2 regions of the Sulfitobacter sp. TCYB15 genome follow, and region 1 is predicted to be linked to the other one. Evidence: riboswitches for the same ligand, from Rfam matches in the RefSeq annotation. Region 1 holds a riboswitch; the other holds the start of a gene.
What was found. A riboswitch is a leader RNA that binds a small molecule or an ion and turns the genes downstream of it on or off. The one in region 1 is predicted to bind cobalamin.
Positions count from the first base shown of each region.

Region 2: it holds a riboswitch for cobalamin, as region 1 does, so the genes downstream of both, ABM428_RS07025 (ABC transporter substrate-binding protein) here and ABM428_RS14330 (energy-coupling factor ABC transporter permease) in region 1, are expected to answer to the same signal.

Region 1 covers NZ_CP159193.1:2,945,594-2,950,779, forward strand. Annotated here, with positions in the region: gene cobM (precorrin-4 C(11)-methyltransferase) at 1-348, shown strand, start outside; gene ABM428_RS14320 (cobyrinate a,c-diamide synthase) at 345-1,670, shown strand; gene cobA (uroporphyrinogen-III C-methyltransferase) at 1,667-2,383, shown strand; cobalamin riboswitch at 2,410-2,626, shown strand; gene ABM428_RS14330 (energy-coupling factor ABC transporter permease) at 2,699-3,382, shown strand; gene cobF (precorrin-6A synthase (deacetylating)) at 3,444-4,196, shown strand; gene cueR (Cu(I)-responsive transcriptional regulator) at 4,206-4,592, opposite strand; gene ABM428_RS14345 (heavy metal translocating P-type ATPase) at 4,613-5,186, opposite strand, start outside.
Region 2 covers NZ_CP159193.1:1,468,388-1,473,573, forward strand. Annotated here, with positions in the region: gene ABM428_RS07015 (ABC transporter ATP-binding protein) at 1-404, opposite strand, end outside; gene ABM428_RS07020 (iron ABC transporter permease) at 401-1,429, opposite strand; gene ABM428_RS07025 (ABC transporter substrate-binding protein) at 1,450-2,466, opposite strand; cobalamin riboswitch at 2,610-2,809, opposite strand; tRNA gene ABM428_RS07030 (tRNA-Glu) at 2,932-3,006, opposite strand; gene ABM428_RS07035 (SDR family oxidoreductase) at 3,191-4,138, opposite strand; gene ABM428_RS07040 (AraC family transcriptional regulator) at 4,306-5,186, shown strand, end outside.

The sequences.
Region 1 (5,186 bases):
GAGGGTGAAACGCTCGAGAATTTCGCCGCCACGGGTGCCACGCTGGCGATCCACCTGTCGGTACATGTGCTGGATGATGTGGTCGCGCGGCTCACCCCTCATTACGGAGAAGACTGCCCCGTCGCCATCGTCTGGCGCGCAAGCTGGCCGGATCAACGGGTGGTGCGGGCGACCTTGGGCAGCGTGATTGACGCCACCGACGGCGAACGCGGGCGCACGGCGCTGATCCTTGTCGGCCGCGCGCTGACGGCAGAGGAGTTCCGCGAAAGCTGTCTGTACGCTGGCGATTACGACCGCCGTTTCCGCCCCGTGGGCACAGAGCCGCGCTTTCCAGAGGGCACAGAATGATCGAGACAACGCAACTGCCCAAGGGCCTGATGATCTCGGCCCCGGCGTCGGGCACGGGCAAGACCACCTTGATGCTGGGCCTGCTCAACGCGCTCAGCCGTCGCGGCGTCGACGTGCGCCCGTTCAAGAGCGGGCCGGATTACATCGACCCCGGTTTCCACCGCGCGGCCTGCGGGCGGTCGTCCTATAATATCGATAGCTGGGCCATGGGCTCGGGCGTGTTGTGCAATCTGATCGGCACCGCCCATGGCGGCGATCTGGCCCTGATCGAAGGGTCAATGGGGCTGTTCGATGGTGTGGCGCAACCGGGGGAAACCTCGAACGGGGCGAGCGCGGATATCTCTGCCATGACGGGCTGGCCGGTGGTGTTGCTGCTGGATGTATCGGGTCAGGCGCAATCGGCTGCGGCCACCGCCCTTGGGTTCAAGACGATGCGCCCGGATGTGCATGTCGCGGGTGTGGTGCTGAACAAGGTCGCCAGCCCCCGCCACGAGGCGCTGCTGCGTCTGGGGATGGAGCAGGTCGGCATCCCCGTTCTGGGCGCGCTGCCCCGACAGGGATCGGTCACGCTGCCGGAACGTCACTTGGGTCTGGTGCAGGCCGAGGAACAGCCCGAGCTGATGAAGCTGCTGGATGCGGCAGGTGACTTCATCGCGCAGCATATCGATCTTGATCTGATCGTCTCTGCCGCCCAAGGGCGCAGTATCCCCGACGGGCCAGATGTGTTGCCCCCGCCCCCCGGTCAACGGATCGCTTTGGCCAAGGACGCCGCGTTTTCGTTCATCTATCCGCATTTGCTGGACCACTGGATCGCCGCGGGTGCGCAGGTGTTGCCCTTCTCGCCGCTGGCGGATGAGGCACCGGACGACAGCGCCGACATCTGCTGGCTGCCCGGTGGCTATCCCGAGCTGCATGCCGGACGCCTTGCCGCTGCCGCGCAGTTCCGCGACAGCCTGCAACAGTTCGCCACGACGCGCCCGGTGCATGGGGAATGCGGGGGCTATATGGCGATGGGGGCCGGGTTGGTCGACAAGGAAGGCGTGCGGCACCAGATGGCGGGGCTGCTGGGGCTGGAAACCAGCTATGAGAAGCGCAAGATGCATCTGGGCTACCGGCTTGCCACGCTGAACGAACCCGGCCCCGGCTATGACGCGGGCGCGCGGTTGCGCGGGCATGAATTCCACTATTCTACGATCCTGTCGCAACCAGATACGCCGCTGGCGCGGGTGGTCGATGCCAATGGGGCCGAAGTGCCCGAGACAGGCTCGCGCCGCGGCCATGCCACCGGCACGTTCTTTCACCTGATTGCGGGGGCGTCATGAGCGGTTTTGTCTCTTTCGTATCCTCCGGTCCAGGTGATCCTGAACTGCTGACCGTGAAGGCGGTAAAGCGGTTGCAAGAGGCCGAAGTCGTGCTGTTCGACGATCTGTCGGCGGGTCCTATCCTTGAACATGTCTCGCCCGAGGCGGATCTGATCGGGGTGGGCAAACGCGCCGGACGGCTGTCTCCGAAGCAGGATCACGTGAGCCGCCTGCTGGTCGAACACGCATTGACCGGCGCGCGGGTGGTGCGGCTCAAAAGCGGGGACGCGGGCGTGTTTGGCCGGCTTGAAGAAGAGCTGACCGCGCTGAAAGCGGCAGGCGTCGCCTTCGAGATCATCCCCGGCGTCACGGCGGCGTCTTCGGCGGCGGCGGCGGCGATGATCCCGCTGACCCGGCGGCTGACCGCGCGGCGGGTGCAATTCATCACCGGCCACGGCGAATCGGGTGCCTTGCCCGAAGATCTGAATATGGCGGCGCTGGCCGACCCTACGGCGACCACGGTCGTCTACATGGGGCGGCGCACCTTTGCGGATTTCGCCGCGCGGCTGATCGAGGCGGGCTTGCCCCCCTCGACCCCTGCCCTGCTGGCAGAGGCGGTATCGACCCCCGATCAAAAGCTGAGCCGCCACACCGTGGAAAGCCTTGCCCATCTGCCGCTAGATCCCGCAACGTCAGCGCCTGCGCTGATCCTTTACGGGCCTTTGACCGAATAGATGACTTGACAAAACCGGCCCGAAAATGACCACCTATTCCGGACGGTTCCCCGTGCGCCTTCGGGCAATCGGGGTGAAAAGGGAATACGGTGCGGTGCCAAAGCAAAGGTGCCAAATCCGGAACTGCCCCCGCACCTGTAAGTGAAGAGCAACCCGCATTGCCACTGGGCCAGACCGCCTGGGAAGGCGCGGCACGCATGGACGCACAAAGTCAGGAGACCTGCCGTCATGGGGATGATCCCCGATCCAACTGGCTGCCCCCCCGGGGCGGCTTTCACATTATGCCGTCGGGGAAGACGGTAAGGAGACCTGAATATGCATATCGAACCCGAAGTCGTGACCGGCGCCAAGCTGGTCCTGTCCTATGGCACCGCCGCCGGTGCTGCGGCCTATACCGCGAAAACCGCAATGGACTCTGTCCGTGAGAAAGGCGTCGTGCCTTTTGCTGGCGGGGCCATGGTGGCCACCGCGCTGACCTTTGTCTTTTTTCAGGTCTTCCCGCATTTCCCCGTGGGCGTGAGCGAAGTGCACCTGATCCTAGGGTCGACCCTGTTCCTGCTGTTCGGCGTGGCCCCTGCGGCTGCCGGTCTGGCGCTTGGTCTGCTGGCGCAGGGCGTGTTCTTTGCCCCCATCGACCTGCCGCAATACACGATGAACGTCACCACGCTGCTGGTGCCCTTGTTCATGGTCTCGGCGCTGGCCAAACGCATCATTGCGCCCAACACCGCCTATGTTGATCTGACCTATGTTCAAGCGCTCAAGCTGTCGACCGCGTTTCAGGCGGGCGTTGTGGGCTGGGTGGCGTTCTGGGCCATCTACGGTCAGGGCTTTGCCGCCAGCAACATCGCCGCTGTAGCCAGCTTTGGCGGGGCCTATATGATGGTCATCCTGATCGAGCCGCTGGTGGATCTGGCCGTGCTCGCCGCCGCGAAAACCCTGCGCGATTTCGCAGGCAGCGCGCTGTTCACCAAACGTCTGACACAGACTGCCGCTGAATAATCCAAGACCCGACGCGGCCCCCTACTCTGCGGGCCGCGTCACCCCCTGCCGGAGCCTCAAGATGTTTACGCTTTCACTGATCGGCATCGGGTCCGGCAATCCCAAACACCTGACATTACAAGCCATCGACGCGCTGAATGCCTGCGATGTGATCCTGATCCCGTCCAAGGGCGCGGGCAAGGATGATCTGGCTGGCCTGCGGCACGAGATTTGCGCCCAGGTGCTGCGGTCGGACGGGCCTGAAATTCACGAATTCACCCTGCCCAAACGCGACGCCGCCAACCCTGATTATCACGCGGGCGTCCACGATTGGCATGATGCCATTGCACAGGTCTGGCTGGCCGAGATGCAGCGCACCCTGCCCCAAGGCGGCCGTGTCGGCTTTCTCGTTTGGGGGGATCCATCGCTGTATGACAGCACCCTGCGCATTGCGGAGCGGTTGCAAAAGGTCGTCACACTCACCGTCGATGTCGTGCCGGGGATTACCTCGCTTCAGGTACTGACGGCGGGCCATGCGATCCCGCTGAACACCATCGGCAATCCCGTCACGATCACCACCGGACGGCAGCTGCGCGATCATGGTTGGCCGCAGGGTGTGGATACGATTGCCGTCATGCTGGACGGCACCTGCGCCTTCGAGGTGTTGCGGCAGCACAGCGACATACACATCTGGTGGACCGCCTATGCCGGCATGCCGAACGAGCGTCGCATCGCAGGCCCGCTGGATCAGGTCTGCGACCGCATCATCGCAACACGGGCAGAGGCCCGCGCCGCCCATGGCTGGATCATGGATATCTACCTGCTGCGCCGGTAGACACGCGCACTACAGCTTTTCGAGCCGTTGCAAGATCGGGCAGTCGGGGCGGTCATCGCCAGCGCATTCATGCACCAGATGGGTCAAGGTCTGACGAATATCTTGCAGGTCCGCGATCTTGCTTTCGATCTGCGCCAAATGTTGCTGGGCGATGGCACGGACATCGGCGCTGGCGCGATCCTGATCATCCCAAAGCGCCAGCAGGTCGCGGCAATTCTCGATCGTGAAGCCCAAGGCCCGCGCACGGCCCAGAAACGTCAGCTTGTGCACGTCGCTGTCGCAAAAGCTGCGATACCCGTTGGTGTCACGCGCGGGCGTGATCAGACCGATGTCTTCGTAGTAGCGGATGGTCTTGGCAGGCAGACCTGCGCTTTTCGACACGTCACCGATGTTCATAGACGTCTCCTTTCGTTGAATTAGGCGGTTGCTGCGGCGGCGATCCACCGCAGGCGCAGGGCGTTGAACAGGACAAAGACGCTCGACAATGCCATGGCGGCGGCGGCAAGCACGGGCGACAGCAGCACGCCGAACAGCGGATAGAGCACACCGGCTGCAACGGGGATCAGCAGCGCGTTATAGCCAAAGGCCCAGAAGAGGTTCTGCCGGATATTGCGCATGGTGTGCTGGCTGATGTGCAGGGCGTTCACCACCCCTTGCAGATCGCCCGACATCAACACCACGTCGGCCGCTTCGATGGCGACATCCGTTCCGGTACCGATGGCGATACCCACGTCGACCCCCGCCAGCGCGGGCGCATCATTGATCCCGTCCCCGACAAAGGCGACCTTGTGGCCCGCCTGTTGCAGGTCCTCCAGCGCGGCGACCTTGCCGTCGGGCAGCACTTCGGCGACCACGGTATCGATCCCCAAACGGTCGGCAATCGCGTGTGCCGTCGCCTTGTTGTCACCGGTGATCATCGCGATTTTCAGCCCCGCTTCGTGCAGTGCCTCCAACGCTTGGGGCGTCGTTTCCTTGATCGGGTCGGCGACG
Region 2 (5,186 bases), 1.5 Mb from region 1:
TGGCGGTCGCCAAAACCCGACAGATCCACATCCGCCAGCGCCTGCGTGACGATGGCGTCGTCCCCTGCGCTCCACCCGCGCAGGGCGGACAACCACGGGGTGCGGCCCAGTTCAACGGCATGGCGCACGGTGATGCGATCTGCGGTATCGGCGTGTTGTTCGACCAGGGCCAGCCGCTGCGCGATATCGCGCTGGCGCATCTTTGCAAGCGGTGCGCCGTCCAGCTCGACCCGCCCGCGCGAGGGTTTCTGAATGCCGGCAAGCATATGCAGTAACGTGGATTTGCCCGACCCGTTGGGCCCGATCAGCCCCAGCTTTTCGCCCGGCCGCAAGGACAGGGACACGTCATCGACGATGGCGCGGTTGCGCACCCGCCAGCCCAGTTCGTGACAGGACAGAATCATGGCGACGTCCTTTTGCCAATCAGGATCAGTGCAAAGACCGGCGCGCCGACCAAAGCGGTCACCACGCCGATGGGTAGTACTTGGCCCGGTACAATCACCCTCGAAATTACATCGGCAAAGACCAGAAACACCGCCCCCGCCAGTGCGGAAGCAGGCACAAGGATCGCGTGACGATGCCCCACGACGATACGCATGGCATGGGGGATCACCAGCCCGACAAAGCCGATCGCACCCACCACCGAGACCATTACCGCCGTGACCAGCGCCGCCGTGCCGATCAGCAGCAGCTGCACGCGGCGCACCGGAATGCCCAAGGACGCGGCGCTGTCGCTGCCGAAGGTAAAGGCATCCAGCGCGCGGGCGTGCCACAGGCAGGCCAGCAGCCCGATCATCGCCGCGGGCAGGGCGCTTAGTACATCGGGCCAGCGCACGCCCGACATATTCCCCAAAAGCCAGAACATGATGGCACGGGCCTGTTCGGCATTGGCCGATTTCGTGATCATCAGCGCGGTCAGAGCGTTGAACATCTGGCTGCCCGCAATACCGGCCAGCACGATCACGCCCGCGGCTTGCAGACCCACACCGCCCCCTGCCGCCTGCGCCAGCAAGGCGACAAAGGCAAAGGCCACCAGCGCCCCGCTGAACGCACCGATAGACAGCGAGATGGCACCACCCCCCAGCCCGAGGATGGTCACCGCCACAGCACCCGTGGACGCCCCCGCGGAGATGCCCAGCAGATAGGGATCCGCCAGCGCATTGCGCAGCAGTGCTTGCAACACGACGCCCGACAGCGCCAGACCGGCGCCACAGCACATCGCCACCACGGCCCGCGCCATGCGGTAGTTCCACACGATGCCCTCGTCGATCTTGTCCACCGCATAGCCCGCGTTCAGCGCCTTGTTGGCCAGCACCTTCAGCACCACCAGCGGCGGGATAGAGACCTCGCCGATGGCCGCACCAAACAGCAATGCGGCCAGCAGCACCGGCGGGATGATCACCCACCAGTGCCACTGCGGCCTGCGCATCACAGAGCGGTCGATTGCGGTCATTTGGCTAGATCGAAACCGGACAGCGCGTCAGCCATCGTTTCCAGCGCATAGATCGCACGCACGGTCGGGTCCATCGCATGGGCGTCCATGGTGATGATGCGGCCCTCTTTCACCGCGGTCATCTCGCGGGCGACGGGGTCGTTCATCAGGAAGGTGCGTTTTTTCTCGATGTCATCCGCGGGGAAGCGGCGACGGTCCATTTTGGCGAGCACGATGAAGGTCGGGTCGGATTTCGCCAGAGTCTCCCATCCGACCAGCGGCCATTCCTCGGCCGAGGTCACGACGTTTTCGACGCCAAGCTTGTCCATCATATAGGCGGGCACACCCTGTTGACCTGCCACATAAGGGTCCGCCGCCATCTCGGACGACGAGAACCAGAACAGCGCCGAGGTGCCTTGGGGCAGGTTCAGCGATTTGGCTTTCTCGACCGCCTTTGCCTCGCGCGATTGCAGGTCTGCCAGCAGCGTGGCACCGGCGTCTTGCGCGTTGTAGATACGGGCGAGCTCTTCGATGCTGGTATACAGCTGCTGGGTCGTGAACAGTTCAGATCGCGTGCCGTCCGCGCCGACAGAGTTATCCTTGGCCGCGCAATCGGTGGGCATCACATAGGTCGGCACGCCCACCTCGTGAAAGCTGTCGCGGGTGCCGACCATACCTTCGGGGCCGACATGCCATTCATACATAACGGTGACCAGATCGGGGCGTTTGCCCAACACGCTTTCAAAGCTGGGGTCGTTGTCCGCCAGCCGTTCAATCGCATCGTTTGTCTCTTTGAACTCTGGCAAAACGGGGCTGAACCAGACAGAGGTTCCCGCGATCCGGTCCTGCTGGCCCAGCAGATACAGGATCTCTGTCGTGGATTGCCCGATGGTCACAGTGGTCTGGGGGGCCGCGTCAAAGCTGAGCGTATGGCCGCAGTTGTCGATGGTCAGCGGATAGTCTGTCTCTGCGCCAAGCGCGGTGCTGCCCGCAAGGCTCGCAATCAGGGTCAGGCTGGAAAAAACTGGTTTCATATCAAGGGCTCCGGTTGGTCCGATGCCGGGGTCTTTGAATAGAAAGAGAAGGGGCCAGCCAAATGGCGCGCGGGCGCATTTTGGTCTGCGCGTGTGGTAAGATCCGGTCCCATCATCATCCTCTCCCGAGCAACCCCGCCCGGTGTTTCAGGTTCAGTGTCGGCAGGTCTCCTGACTGACGGATCGCGGCTGTCCCCGCCTTCCCGGACCTTGAGGCCCAGTGGCATGATGGAGGTAGCTCACCGTCTACAGTTGCGGGGGCAGTTCCGGTTCATCCACACCAAAGCGCGGATGGCGAATTCCCTATTATTTCCCGAAGGAAACCGACCCGGTTTCGATGACAGTTGTCCGCCCACCCGTCAAGTTGCGTTTTTGCGGTCGTCATCGCGGGACAAAGGCAAATAACGCAGGCCACGGTTCCGCAGAACGGGCGAGAGGCAAATAACAAAGGGATGGAAAACCAAGTGGCAGCCCGTAGGGGAGTCGAACCCCTCTTTTCAGGTTGAAAACCTGACGTCCTAACCGATAGACGAACGGGCCACTTAACTTGTGAGCGCTTCTTTAGGCAAAGCCATCGGCGGGCGCAAGTGCAAGCCGCATGAGAAAGCGGGGAAATACGGCAAAAAAATCACAGATTTTAATGCCGTACTTCAAGGGGCGTATGGCGAGGGGGGATCGTCGCGTGAAACGCGCGCTGCGCTCGGGATGCGGGCGCGCGTTTCCCTTAGATTTCCCAGTGAAGACCCGTCGCTTTTTCGGAGACGGTCCAGAGTTTCTCCATCACGGGTTTGTCGTAGGCATGAGGGTTCAGCGTGCCTTTGCCAACGGGCCCTCCGGTTTGCAGCCATCCGGTCGGGCCATAAAGCGCGCGCTGTGCCAACCCGTCTTCGGTCGCGCACATGACCTCGGGATACGCGCCTTTTTCGGCGGATTGCACCATTGGCGTCTTGCTCATCATCCACCAGGTGACCCGTGTGAAAAGCCCGCCGCTTGTGCTGATCAGCGAGGTCGCCGACGCGCCGGGGTGGCAGACGTACACTTCAACGCGGCTGTCGGTGGCTTTCTGCCGGTCCTGAAGCTCATAGGCAAACATCATCTGCGCCAGCTTGCTTTGGCTGTAGACCGCGTTGGCGCTATAGTTCTTGTCCCAGTTCATGTCGTCGAACTGTATCGTCTTGATCCCCATGTTGTACCCGAGGCTGGACACCACAACGATCCGGCCCGCACTTTCCTGAATGCGATCAAACAGCATCCCGCACAGCAGGAAGTGTCCGTAGTGGTTGGTGCCAAGCTGGCTTTCGAACCCGTCAACGGTCAGTTGCTGTGTCGGCACCTGTGCGATGGCTGCGTTGCAGATCAGCGCGTCAATCCGGGGAACGGTGCGTTGTACCTCCTCCGCCGCGGCGCGCACGCTGGCCAGATCTGACAGATCCATCCGCACAAAGCTCACCTCGGCGTTGGGACCGAACGTGTCCTTGAGCGTTTTGACCGCGGCGATGGATTTGTCGGCGTTGCGGTTCAGCATGACGACTTTTGCCCCCTTGGACAGCAGGATGCGCGTGGCCTGAAAGCCCGCACCGGCCGTCGTGCCGGTGATGAGATATGTTTTCCCCTTGAGCGATCCAAGGCGATCAGGTGTCCAGCCTTTGGGTCCGAAAGTCGTGTCCTTCATCGTCATGTTCCTTTTCGATGTCAGCGCGGCAGCGATGCGCGCTGTGTTTGGTGTTGAAGGGTAAATAGCTCTCGGTTGGCTCTCAAAACAGGCGAGATCGTCGCGAATACTTGCCTGATTGTATCACGCGCTTGCGAAAAGCGGATGTGACGCAGTAGATTGCCCTCATGAGCAAAGACCAGATCAGACAGCTAATCCGAAACAACGCGACCCAAGAGGGGCTGACGGGAACCGGCATTGACGGGGTGCGCCTGTTTCGGGCCACGCAGGCGATTCCTTGCGTGCCGGCGGTCTATGAACCCAGCGTTATTGCTATCGTCAGCGGCGCGAAAGAGGCCGTGCTGGACGGGCAGAGGTACATTTATGACGACAGCCGATATATGTGCTGCCCGATGTCGATGCCGGTGAAGGCGGGCACGCCGACCGCCTCTGCCGAAAGCCCGCTCTACGGGGTTATCATTTCGCTCGATAAGCGGATGATGACAGAACTGTCGATGGAGATGGAAAATACCGGCAATGTGATTCCCGAGGTCAAAGGCGGTTTGCGCGCGCAGGGGATCAGGCTGGCCGCTTGGGATGATGCCTTTGCCGACGCGCTGCTGCGTTTGCTGCAATTGGGTGGCAATCCGGCGGATACGGCGATCCTTGGCGAGGCACGGCTGCGCGAGCTTTACTACGCGATCCTGAAGGGGGAGGCAGGGCGTTTTGCCAGACAGGCCTTCGGCGCGGGCAATGCGATCGCACGGTCGATCGCGCATGTATCCTCTCACCTGGACGCGCCGATCTCTATTGATGATATGGCGTCCCGCGCCGGGATGAGCCGCGCCGCCTTTCACCGCAAGTTCAAGCAGGTGACGACGATGGCCCCGATCCAGTTTGTCAAATCCATGCGGCTCAACAATGCGGCGATGAAGATCGCAGGCGGCATGTCCGTGAACGAAGCGGCGGTCGATGTGGGATACGTCAGCCCGTCGCAATTCAGTCGCGAATTCAGGCGGATGTACGGGCAATCCCCGCGCCAATGGGGGGATGCCCAGCAGTTTCCGGT